Regions from separate parts of the Hahella aquimaris genome, predicted to be linked through region 1. Evidence: riboswitches for the same ligand, from Rfam matches in the RefSeq annotation. Region 1 holds a riboswitch; each other region holds the start of a gene.
The links. A riboswitch is a leader RNA that binds a small molecule or an ion and turns the genes downstream of it on or off. The one in region 1 is predicted to bind cobalamin.

Region 1 (4,210 bases):
TCACGGTTTAACCTCTACAGATATATGGGAGTTGCTCCGGAGGCAGCGAGCTTTTGTCGTCGCCGTAAACTTTACGCGGACCCGAGTGCGCTGACGCGCATGTCCAACCCAGGGTGCGCAATGCGCCATCGGGATTGCTGACGACCGGTCGAAAGCTGATGACCTTGGGTTCCCCGGCGTTGATGGGGAAAAGGGTAAAGTGCAAGGCTCCGCTCGAATCAAGCTCAGTTGACTGAAAGTAGACCGCCTCGACGTTACTCAGCGCATGCAGTTCTTCTCTCTCTGGCCAGACGCCGGAAAAGGCGTATTTTTCCGCCATGTCCACTCTGACACCCCCCAATAAACCTAAGGCCTCGGTCAGGCGGGCTTTAATCGTCGCGTGGCGCCCGGCGTCCAATGCGAAAGTCAAAGCGATGCAAATCACGGCGATACAGGTAAGGATCTCCAGCCAGCGAAAGCTTCCGACAGCCTGATAAGACGGTCTTAAAACGAGGAGGTCGCCATCAAATTTCGGCGGCGGGCCTGCGTTGAGCGCAGAGACGTCGGCTCCCGACTGAGTTGGAGCGGTTATGAACTGCTGATTGACCCACCTTGCCCGCCAGTTCAAATAGGTCAGAAAAGGAAAGGCGGACAGAATAAAGAGAGGATGCAATGCTTCCGCAAGCGTTGAGGCCGTTATCACCGCCGCAATATAAAGCGCGCTGGTCCACGGGCCGAGCAAAGGATCAGAACGGCCCGCCAGGGAGGAACTGCGCGCGAGATTACCAACCAGAGAGGGAATAAAAAAGTAAAAGAACAGTCCACGCAGCGGCGGCCAGACAGGGTCGCCCGATATAAGCCGATACTTGCGCCAGTTCATGTAATGCCAGAACAGTTCGTATGCGCCCAGCGTTAACACATACAAAAGACAGTGCAGCCACATGGGCGGCGCAAAATAGGGCGTCAGTTTTTCTTTGAAAAAGCGTCGGCGTTCAGGCAAAGCCAGTCCTTAATGCGAAGAAGAAAATTATTAGCAGTTTAGCTGATTTGCATCCTGAACTACTTTTGATTCAGGTAATTACCCGCTTATTTTTTGGGATGACAATGAGGTTGGGCAAACTTCGCCTGTTAGGTCGCCATGAAAACTGTGGGTATGTGAATGTCGCCGTTAGGGATATCAGTGTGGTTTAGCGGTATTGACTGCGCCGGTTTACTGTTTAGAATGGCCGCCTTTTGGAAATTCTCATGGATTTGAATCTAATCATTGGCGTCTTGATCGAGAGTGCGTGTCTCTTCGCCGCAGCTAAACTGCTAAAAGTTTCGCTTGGGTTTATTGAGGCGTTCTTGATCGTTCTTGCGGCGGTTTTGATTGTACACTTTGTCTATGGGCTTCCTGGTTTTCTTCTCGCACTTGGGTTTTATTTGGTGGCGTTGAAGTTAATCACCAAAGCGGATGCCTATTCAGAGATCTTTATTCTTACGCTCATAGGATTAGGCGTCCAGGCGCTACTGAAAAAGTTCTTATTCGCCGTCGTTTTGGCCTGATTTTCTCTAATGCGGCTATGGCCGCGTAGCATCTCCTTTCATCTATATCTAGTATTTACTTTTAATATTCAAAACCATATATTGTGCTTCAGCTATGGTTCACGCCTGTTCACAGGTTGTGCTAAGAGGGAATCCGGTGAGAGTCCGGTACTGACGCGCAGCGGTGTGGGGGAACGAAAGCGACGCGGGCGGAAACGCCCACGCACTGTCCTGAAAGAGGATGGGAAGCGGTCGCCGTAGGTTCGCAAAAACGTGTAAACGCCCCCGAGTCCGAAGACCTGCCATGCTGAAGTTATTCATGCCTTCGCGACTCAGGGTAATGATAAAGCGCCGCTCTATGCGAGGCGATTTTCGTCCTGTCTGTGCGTCGCTTTATGTCCCGGTTCGCGGAGGTTCGGCCAGAACACGCGATAGAGGACAATCCCATGACCGGCAGTTTTTCGTCCCCCAGCGAGGCGCGCGCCTCCAGCTCCCCATCTGTTTCATCCGAGTCACGTACTAATAACGCCTTGCTGCAGGTGATCAAACGCACCGGTCAGGCGGCGCCCTTCGACGACCGCAAAATCGCCATGGCGGTGACCAAGGCGTTTTTGGCGGTGGAAGGACAGTCCGCATCCGGCTCGCCCCGTGTACGGGACTCCGTAGAAAAACTGGTTAAGGACATCGTGGCTCGCCTGCGTCGCCGCAGCCCGGAAGGCGGCTCGGTGCATATCGAAGAAATTCAGGATCTGGTGGAATTGGGCCTGATGCGCGGCGGCTTCCATAAAGTGGCGCGCGCCTATGTGCTGTATCGTGAAGAGCATGCCCGTCAGCGTGCGCCTGCGCCAAGCGAGCAGGCGGGGGAGACCCATCCCGATATCAATGTGAAGTTCGCCGACGGGACGGAAGCGCCGCTGAACATGGGGCGTCTGCGTACGGTGATCAGTGACGCCTGCGCCGATCTGGATGGCGTCAGTGGGGACAAAGTACTACAGGGCGCATTGAAAAACCTGTACAACGGCGTCAAACATAAAGACGTCAACGCCGCGTTGGTCATGGCGGCGCGTCCGCTGATCGAAGAAGAGCCCAACTACTCCTATGTGTGCGCCCGTCTGCTGTTGGACGGCCTGCGCGAAGAATCGCTGAGCTATCTCAATATCGCCGCGTCCGCCACGGAAAGTGAAATGGCGGAACTGTATCCGACCGCGTTCCGCGCCATTATCGAACGCTGCGTGGAACATGAACTGCTGTCGCCAAATCTGCTGCAGTTCGATCTGGAACGACTGGGCGCTGCGCTTAAGCCTGAGCGTGATCGCCAATTCACCTACCTGGGGCTACAGACTCTTTACGATCGCTACTTCATTCACTGGCGCGAGACTCGCCTGGAATTGCCGCAGGCGTTTTTCATGCGCGTCGCCATGGGATTGTCGGTGCAGGAAGACGATCCCAATGCGCGTGCGATTGAGTTCTACAACCTGTTGTCCTCCTTCGATTACATGTGCTCTACGCCGACGCTGTTCAACGCGGGGACCAATCGTCCGCAGTTGTCGTCCTGCTACCTCACCACAGTGCCGGACGATCTTGAAGGCATCTACGGCGCGATCAAGGACAATGCGCTGCTGTCCAAATGGGCGGGCGGTCTGGGTAATGACTGGACGCCGGTGCGTTCTCTGGGCTCCCATATCAAAGGCACTAATGGTAAATCCCAGGGCGTGGTGCCGTTCCTGAAGGTGGTCAACGACACGGCGGTGGCGGTGAATCAGGGGGGCAAACGTAAAGGCGCGGTATGCGCTTATCTGGAGTCCTGGCACCTGGATATCGAAGAGTTCCTGGAACTGCGCAAAAACACCGGCGATGAACGCCGCCGCACCCATGACATGAACTCCGCCAACTGGATTCCAGACCTGTTCATGAAGCGGGTGTTCGAGGATAAGGAGTGGACCCTGTTCTCACCCAGCGACGCGCCTGATCTGCACGATTTGTACGGCTCGGCTTTTGAAGTGCGCTATACCCACTACGAATCCCTGGTGGAATCCGGTGAAATCACCCTGTTCAAGAAAGTGCCTGCGCAGAACCTGTGGCGCAAGATGCTCTCCATGTTGTTCGAAACCGGCCACCCCTGGGTGACTTTCAAAGATCCCTGCAACCTGCGTTCGCCGCAGCAACATGTTGGCGTGGTGCACTCCTCCAACCTGTGTACGGAGATCACGCTGAACACCAGTCAGGACGAAATCGCGGTGTGTAACCTGGGCTCGGTCAACCTGGTCAACCACATTCGCAATGGCGAAATCGACCACGACCGTCTGCGCAACACCGTGTATACGGCGGTGCGCATGCTGGATAACGTCATCGACATCAACTACTACGCGGTTCCCCAGGCGCGCAACGCCAACCTGCGTCATCGTCCCGTGGGTATGGGCCTGATGGGCTTCCAGGATGCGCTGTACAAGCTTGGCCTGCCATACAGCAGCGTCGAAGCGGTGCGCTTCGCCGATCAATCCATGGAGCTGATCAGTTATTTCGCGATCACTGCTTCCTCCAATCTGGCGAAAGAACGCGGCCGCTACGAAACCTATGAAGGCTCCTTGTGGGATCAGGGCGTTCTGCCTATCGATTCTCTGGATCGTCTGGAGCAGGAACGCGGCGCGGAGTTTTGCACGCTGGATCGCGGCCACAGCCTGGACTGGGCGCCGGTGCGTGAACTGGT
Region 2 (4,210 bases), 180 kb from region 1:
TTGTGCAGCGGATGAAAGATGCATGGTGCGATCTGGAGCCGGACGACATTCTCATCACCAACGGATGTCATGAGGCGCTGACTCTGGCGCTGAGGGCGGTGACGCAGCCGGGAGATGTGGTGGCGGTGGAATCGCCCACTTACTTTGGATTGCTGCAGGTCATTGATGCCTTGGGACTAAAGGCGCTGGAAATTCCCGTTGACCCGAAAAGCGGACTCAGCCTGGAGGCGCTGCAACTGGCCTTGGAGCAATGGCCGGTCAAGGCCTGCGTGGCCATGCCCAACTTCAGCAATCCCCTGGGGTGTTTGATGCCGGATGAGCGCAAGGAGCAACTGGTGCGCTTGTTGGAAGCCCGCAGCGCGCCCTTGATCGAGAACGATATCTACGGCGAGTTAGGCTTTTCCGGCCTACGGCCGCGAGCAGCGAAAAGCTATGATCGCGCCGGGGGCGTGCTTTACTGTTCGTCGTTTTCCAAATCAATCGCCCCAGGTTTGCGGGTGGGGTGGATGGCGCCGGGGCGCTGGCGGACGCGGGTCGGCTACCTGAAGTTCGCCAGCACGTTGGCCTGCCCGAGCTTGCCGCAGATGGCGGTGGCGCATTATCTGGCGCAGGCGGATTTCGATCGCCATCTGCGACGTATGCGGCATGAGTTCTCAGTGCATGTGGAACGCATGACGACGGCGGTGTTGCGGTATTTTCCCGCTGGCGTGCGGGTGTCGCAACCGACGGGTGGTTTTGTGCTGTGGGTGGAGCTGGAGGAGGACTGCGATACGGTCGCGCTGTATCGCAAAGCGTTGGCCGCCGGCGTGAGCATCGCGCCAGGAACCCTGTTCAGCGGCAGTGGCGACAAGTACAGACACTGCCTGCGGCTTAATTGCGCGGCGCCCTGGACGGCGGAGGCGGAAGAAGCGATCCGCCAGTTGGGCGTTTGGCTGCGCGCAGGCTAAGCGGGATTACCAGCCGAAGCTGAAAGTGGGGTCAATGAAGAACATGACGCCGCTATAACAGGCTAGCATCAGAAAGCTGCTGATAAAGCCGTGAAAAGCAGTCTTGTAGCCGGCTTCTTCGTCCTTCTTGATAAGAAAGCGATAGCCGGCGAAACAACTCAAGCCAATCACAAACAAAGCCACCAAGGCGAAGCCGCCGTTGACCACCTGCATATTGATGATGAAATTCTCTCGCGCCTTTGCAGCCTCGGTCGCTTCGTCCGGATACAGGATAAAAGAGCCCGGCAGCAATGGGTGGGCGGTGGCTTCAATGGTGTAGCGATAGAAAGGCCAGAAGCGTCCGCAACGGGCGAGCAGGCGATTGCCTTCCTGGTCACTGACTACGGCGTTGGCGGCGAATAACGGGCCGCCGCAAAGGTCGAACTCCTTTTTCACCTCTTCCCGGCTGTGCAATTCGACACTGCGTTCGATGCTCACCGGGGACCAACCGGTCAGATTGAAGACGGTGTATTCCAACAGGCTCAAGCCATAGGCCAATCCTGCATACATAAACACGAGGAACAGCAGACGTTTCAGAATGAGTCCATGGCGGGACAAGGGCGCGTCGGTCATACAGTCTTATTCTTGTCGGTAATTACGGGAGCGTAAAACTGACACAATCTTGCAGACAGGTCCAGAGCCCCTCTTTGGCTTTCTGGACTTAAAATGACCAATTCATGATAATGTGGGCCGCAATGGTTCCAGTTGCTCAAAACTCGATCACTTTCGATAAGAGCAGGATTAAATGGGAATCCGGTGGGCGCCACTTTATGCGCGTCCGATCAGCCGGAGCTGTCCCCGCAACTGTGAGCGAAGAGTTCGTCCCGGATAACGCCGCCCCTCCTTATCGCGACGTTATCAAAGGCCACTGAGTGGAGACTGTCTCCAGTTCGGGAAGGCGGGGCAGGACTGTGAAACGCAAGCCAGGAGACCTGCCATTGTTCGACTCCCATTCGGAGCCTGTTTTATCCGACCGTAAACGGGGAATTTACGCCGGATTCGCACCTCGCATCGATTCAAGGCGGCATCTGCATGTTGGTTAAGGCTTTTCGGGCCCTGGGATTGCTATCAGCGCTTACTTTCACACTTTCCGTCAAAGCGGGCGATGCGCGCGCGGCTGAGCCCACGGTCATGTCGGTCAATCAGTGCGTTGACCAAATGATGGGGTATCTCGCCCCGGAAAATCTGGTGTCGGTCACCTGGCTCAGCCATCAGCCCTCTGAGCTGGAAATTGCACCGACCTTGCGTGACATTCCCGCCAACTTTGGTTTTATCGAGCAGGTGCTGAAACTCCGGCCGGATATCGTGATGGCGGGCCAGTATGGCGCATCCTCGCTCAAGCCGTTGGTGCGGAAGTTCAATATGCGTTGGGTGGAGATCCCGTTGCCGCAATCCCTTGATGATCTGGAGGCAAGCTGGAAGCTAGTGGGCGAAGCAGTGCGCAAACCCGAACAAGCGGCGGCGATCGTCAGCGGGTTGCGGAAATATTTCGCCGAGATTCATGGGCGGATAGCGGACAAGCAAGTCAGGGCGCTGATCCTGAACGCCAATGGCTGGATCGCTGGCGAGGGTAATTTCCAGGATGCCTTTCTGGACGCTATCGGCGTGATTAACGTGGCGAGCGAGCAAGGCGTGCAAGGCTGGGGACAAGTGGATCTGGAGACCTTGGTGCGCTGGCGACCGGATTTGCTGTTGATGATAAGCAACAGCTATGACAGCGAGGCGCTGGCCACCACCTGGGTGGAGCATCCGTTGCTGCAGCGCCGTCCTGCCCGTTTTAAACCGCTGTATATCCCCGCCGACTGGCTCTCCTGCGGAACCCCCGCCATGACCCTGGCGGCCCAGAAGGTGGCGGAGCATATCTTGGCGCAAGAGCGCAAAGCGCCTGGGGCGGAGACTGCGAATGACTTATAACCGTTTGCTGCTGATTCTGAGCGTGGCGCTGGTCTTTTTGATAGGTCTGTCTTTGTGCACCGGTCGGGTGACCGGGGTGAGCTGGCCGGGGTGGGATCTGGAAACTCAATTGATTTTATGGGAAATCCGTTTGCCGCGGACACTGCTGGCGCTGCTATGTGGAACTGTATTGGCGTTGTCCGGCGCTGTGTTGCAGGGATTGTTACGCAACCCGTTGGCGGACGCTGGCGTACTGGGGGTTTCCTCCACGGCGGCGCTGAGTTCGGTGTGCGCCATCTACTTTGGTTTTTCCGCCAGTGGCCTGTTTACGCCTGTGGCGGGCATTATCGGCGCCATGTTGGGATTGCTGGCGCTGGTGGCGATCGTCGGGTCGGAAGCGGGCATTGTGATGATCATCCTCGCCGGCGCAGCGATTAACTCCTTCAGCTCGGCGCTGACGGCGCTGGCCTTGAATATGGCGCCGAATCCTTTCGCGGTGCAGGACATTCTGTTCTGGCTGATGGGGTCATTTGAACATCGCACCCTGCAGCACTTTTATCTGGCGGCCCCGCCCGCACTGTTGGGCATTGCGTTGCTGTTCAGCGTGTCGCGTTCCCTGGATGTCCTGTCGCTGGGGGAGAATACCGCTCGCTCCATGGGCGTGCGTCTGCAGAAAGTGCAATGGGTGGCGGGCCTGGGCGTGGCGCTGGCGGTCGGGGCCAGCGTGGCGGTGAGCGGCGTGATTGGTTTCGTGGGGCTGGTGGTGCCTCACATGCTGCGGCCGTTTACCGAGTGGCGGCCTGGGCGATTGCTGGTTCCCAGCGCCCTGGCGGGCGCCAGCCTGATGTTGCTGACCGATATCTCCGTACGCTGTCTGCCACCGGGGCCGGAGCTGCGCGTTGGCGTCATTACGGCATTGTTGGGCGGGCCGTTCTTCCTCTGGCTGCTGCGCCACCTGCGCAAGGCGGAGGCGCTAGTATGAGCGAGGCGTTGAGTCTGGAACTCAGCGGATTGCAAGTGGGTTATCCCGGCGCCCCGGTTTTATCCGATGTCAGCTTCCGTCTGCCATCCGGACAACTCACGGCGATACTGGGCAGTAACGGCGCTGGCAAGTCCACCCTGTTGAAAACCATCGTCGGTCTGATCCCCAAGTTATCCGGCGCGATGCGACTGCAAGGTCTGGACCTGTGTGAGATGGCGCCAAAACAGCGGGCGCAGCATATCTCTTATCTGGATCAGGACACCGACTGTCACTGGCCTCTGAGTGTGGAAACCCTGGTCGGTCTAGGGCGGTTTCCAGCGCAGACCCATCGCAGCAGATTAAGCGCGCA
Region 3 (4,210 bases), 1.0 Mb from region 1:
AGAGAAGGTGCGCCATAGCTTGGCGAACTCTCCGGAGAACTCTTTGACGAGGCCGGGGTGATCAGTAACCACGATGTTTTCCTGGTTATAAGTGCTGGCGCTGCGAGTCCAGTTAAAGCTGCCGTGAATCAGCACGCTGTCATCGATCAAAGCGAATTTATGGTGCATATGGTGGGGTTCATCGTCCATCTTCACAGAAATGCCGGCTTCTTTAAATCGATTGATGTCGCTGCCGCGATCGAAGGACTTGTCATTGTCCGTAATGATGCGGATTTTTAGCCCCCTTTTATGGGCGTTAATAATTTCGTCCGCGATTTTGTCGTCAGAAATGGTGAAAACGCAGATCTGCAAACTGCTTTGAGCATGACGTATGCGCTCGATGATTGCACGACGACATTGCTCTCCTGGGCTGAAGTAAGCCCGCGTTAAATTGCTCTCATCCTCCCCCGAGTCCAGGGCCTTGATCACCCGCTCCAGCCACTTCAATGCTCTGAGCGCCCCATCGCCTCCATTGACGATCAACGGACGGGTTAATTCAAAGGCGCGATTACGCATGAAACGCACCTGATCCGGCTGTAAAGTCTCAAGCATCGCCAGCAACGCCTGTTTCTCAGCATTATCGAACCTTTCATCCGTGAGGGTTTGTTGGAGGAAGAAAGTTAGTTGGTCCAGTTGCATTGTGCTTACGCCTTTTACTTCGAAACTCGGAAAAGAGTAACTTTTTGAGTCGCAAATCGAAATAGTGACAGGCGTCGTCGAGGGAGATGGAGGCTAGTTTGGAAATTTCCCGTCGAGCAAAAACAAATGTTGCATTTGTACGGTGAGTATTATGAATTGTAAGCCTTTTGTTCGGGCAGTGTGAGTTACCAGTGATAAAGTCTAGGTACGGCAAAATTTTGCTTATTGTTCTTTTACAACTGCTGACGGCCGTTTTCGTCTTTCACTTCATATCTATCGTTTATTCAGAACAGCAGGCGGCAGCCAATGGGGTTAGCGCAATTGAGGTTAAGGGCGGCGTGCGTTACCTGCTACTGCCGCTTGTCGTCACGGTTATCACTATCACAGGAGTGATCGACCGGAGATTAGATTCGGCATTCTTTAAAAAAGCGCAGGGAGGAATTATTTTTGCTGCCTTATTATGCTTGCTTTTTATAGGTTGGTGGATGGAAATGTCGGTAGTCTACTTTATTGAAAGCATGGGATATCGGGATTGTGGAACAACATATTCAGGGGTGTGGTTGAATGTTTCACTTTACGCGCACGCATCTGAAGCATGTCCTTAATACACTGTTTTAGCGTTGTTTGTGCTGGTGACCCATATCTTCAGAGAGGTCGACAGCTAGGGGCCGGCAGTCACTCCAATTTCTATCTCTCTCCTGTATACTTGCTCGCTAAAGATGAATTGATGACTTGTTATTCAGGATTTCCTATGGCGATTAAACGCGTATCTTCTTGGCTATTGGTGGTGGGGTTGAGCTTGGGCGCTTTGGCTGGCTGTTCTCCGGAGGTGGGAAGCAAGGACTGGTGTGAGGATATGGCGACCAAGCCGAAGGGCGACTGGACGGCCAATGAGGCGACGGATTACGCTAAACACTGCCTGTTCCGCTCTGACAGCTAAGCGAGCAGTCCCAGGTTGAAACGTTGGGATAAACGAGATGCTCTTCACATTTAGATAGTTATCAACAGGTTGCCGCCACTGCGGGGCCTGTGATTTCAGCGAGGCGCTTTGCGCGCCTTGACTTTGCTGGGGCGGCCATTTAGCTTACGCCCCCATTGCATCAGGTGTCCTGAGAACATTCGTTCAAGGGATGAAACGGGAAGTCGGTTTAAATCCGACGCTGCCCCCGCAACGGTAAATGAGTCAAACGACAACTCCCTGTCACTGCGTATTCGCGGGAAGACGTTGTCGCCGGCCTCGCCACTCATAAGCCCGGAGACCGGCCTGACGCCTGCTGATCGCGTGGCTTAGCGGAGGGCTTTGCCGGGATTCGTCTGACTCGACTCCTTTCCCTCTGTGCTTGTATTCGCTGCGTAACAATTGCATCCACTGGCGCTACTCTTTCGGAACATTATGAGGCTTGTAACCCTTTTGCTTTTAGTTGGCTCACAACTGACCGCCGTTCGCGCGGAAGAGTTGGAGCCTGTTGTCGTCGAAGCCAAGGCTCCATCTGCGGATGAGATTGACGCGGAGTATCAAACTGGCTTTGTGAAGGTGATCAAGCGCGAGCAATTCGACTCGAAAGTCGCGACCGTCGCAGACGTGCTGAAAAATGAAACCGGCGTTCAAGTACGGCAGAGCGGTGGACTGGGATCATACTCCGCCGTTTATCTGCGTGGCTCTACCAGTAAGCAGGTGAACGTTTATCTTGATGGGGTATTGCTGAACGACGCGACTGGCGGCTCGGTGGACTTGAGTCAGATACTGCTGAGCGGTATTGAACAGATTGAAATTTATAAGGGCGCGACGCCGATTCAGCTGGGCTACTCTGGCGTTGGCGGCGCTATTAATATCAAGTCCCTGCGCTTCAGCAAGCCCCTCAGGCAATTGAGTCTTGGATATGGCTCATTCAACAGTCGCAAAGGGGCGCTTACCTTCGCCGATAGTGTGGGCGAAACCAACTACCTCGCGTCCCTTGATTATCTCGGCAGTGATAACGACTTCGAGATGCTGAACGATAACCAGACTGAATTTAATCCCTACGATGATCGCGTGGAGCGCCGTCGCAACGCAGACTTCAGTCAGTTCAACGGCATGCTGATGGCGGAGCGCAGCCTCTCGGATCGCACGGACTTGCAACTGATGGCGCAGCACTTTAATAAAGACCAGCATTTGCCCGATATCGCCAACCTGGAGAGTACGCGGACTAGCCTGGATACTGATTTCACTCGTCTGCAGAGCAAACTGAGCTTCGCCAGAAATGCGCAGGAAAATTATTCGGGGCGTATTTTCTGGTCCACCCAAGAAGAGCGTTATGACGACAGTCAAAGCCGAATCGGCCTGGGCGTGCAGAAAACGCGCGCTGACACAGATGTGGTCGGCGCCGAGTTATATGGCTCCTATTCAATCGGCTTGCATCTGCTCTCCGCTACGTTGGAAGCGCGCCGGGAAACTTACCAAGAAGAAGATCTGACTGGGCGCAGCCAGAAGCAGGAGTTTGAGCGCATGACCTATCTATTGGGCGTTCAGGATGAGTGGGCGGATGTGGAAGACATTTGGCTGGTGCGTCTTAGCGCACGCCAGTATTTCCTTAAAGACGAAACCCCTGCTGCGTCTTTGAGCGGGCGCACCGAGGAAGCCACCGATTCCGCTCAATATCACTCTTTGCAGGCTGGCGTTCGCTATCGTCTGACAGATTGGCTGTCTCTAAAAACGAATGCTTCCCGAGATGTGAGGTTCCCTCAGTTAGCGGAGAAGTTCGGCGATAGAGGATTCTTCATTGGTAATAGTGAGTTGCAACCGGAAACAGCATTGAACGGCGACATCGGATTTGAAGTGGGCGTAGATAGTTTTAGTGTATCTGCAGCCTATTTCTATCGGGATTTAAAAGATGCTATCGTCCCCTCTTATGACTCAAGGGGAGTCGGCCGCTTTGAGAATGTCGGCAAAGCAAGGGTTAGCGGAGTGGAAGTGGACGCCATGTATCGACCTGTTCCCGCCTGGACGTTTATCGCCAGAAGCACCGCCCAGGACACAGAAAACCTGTCAGACGCCCGTGACCTGCACGGCAAGCAACTGGCGGGCGCTTACACCTATTCCCACTTTTTATCCGCCGCCTGGAATATCGGTCGTATCACCACGTCTGTCGAATATCGCCATGAATCCGGGGCGTATTACGACAGCGCCCAGGAAACGGAAGTGGAAGATCAAAACATTGTCGATGTAGTGGGTCGCTGGTCCGATGGCGAAACGACCGTTGAAGTCAGCGCAAACAATGTGACCGATGAGGTCGTTGAAGCCTTTAACGGTTTCCCCTCTCCCGGACGTCACTATTTTGTGACTTTACAGCATTTATTTTAGTTTCTTGTTTAATAACTAAGAGGACGCGGGCATGCAACAGAGTATAGCAACAACGTTGAGATGGGCGGGTTTAACCCTGGCGTTTGCGACGATGGCGGGTTGTGGCGGCGGTGACAGCGGTAATGGCGGAACAACGCCTAATTCGGAGTGGGTTGCGGTTATCGCTGGTGTGGCGAATGACTATTCATCGAG

Region 2: it holds a riboswitch for cobalamin, as region 1 does, so the genes downstream of both, O5O45_RS26770 (ABC transporter substrate-binding protein) here and O5O45_RS25895 (ribonucleoside-diphosphate reductase subunit alpha) in region 1, are expected to answer to the same signal.
Region 3: it holds a riboswitch for cobalamin, as region 1 does, so the genes downstream of both, O5O45_RS21425 (TonB-dependent receptor plug domain-containing protein) here and O5O45_RS25895 (ribonucleoside-diphosphate reductase subunit alpha) in region 1, are expected to answer to the same signal.

What each region holds. Positions count from the first base shown of each region.
Region 1 is NZ_CP132203.1:5,863,216-5,867,425, forward strand. It holds gene O5O45_RS25880 (type II secretion system F family protein) at 1-4, opposite strand, end outside; gene O5O45_RS25885 (pilin) at 8-979, opposite strand; gene O5O45_RS25890 (hypothetical protein) at 1,225-1,524, shown strand; cobalamin riboswitch at 1,602-1,824, shown strand; gene O5O45_RS25895 (ribonucleoside-diphosphate reductase subunit alpha) at 1,950-4,210, shown strand, end outside.
Region 2 is NZ_CP132203.1:6,044,245-6,048,454, forward strand. It holds gene O5O45_RS26760 (aminotransferase-like domain-containing protein) at 1-947, shown strand, start outside; gene O5O45_RS26765 (hypothetical protein) at 954-1,559, opposite strand; cobalamin riboswitch at 1,666-1,940, shown strand; gene O5O45_RS26770 (ABC transporter substrate-binding protein) at 2,019-2,900, shown strand; gene O5O45_RS26775 (FecCD family ABC transporter permease) at 2,890-3,861, shown strand; gene O5O45_RS26780 (ABC transporter ATP-binding protein) at 3,858-4,210, shown strand, end outside.
Region 3 is NZ_CP132203.1:4,859,488-4,863,697, reverse strand. It holds gene O5O45_RS21440 (phospholipase D-like domain-containing protein) at 1-678, opposite strand, end outside; gene O5O45_RS21435 (hypothetical protein) at 897-1,283, shown strand; gene O5O45_RS21430 (DUF3012 domain-containing protein) at 1,430-1,618, shown strand; cobalamin riboswitch at 1,764-1,960, shown strand; gene O5O45_RS21425 (TonB-dependent receptor plug domain-containing protein) at 2,072-4,018, shown strand; gene O5O45_RS21420 (NHL repeat-containing protein) at 4,050-4,210, shown strand, end outside.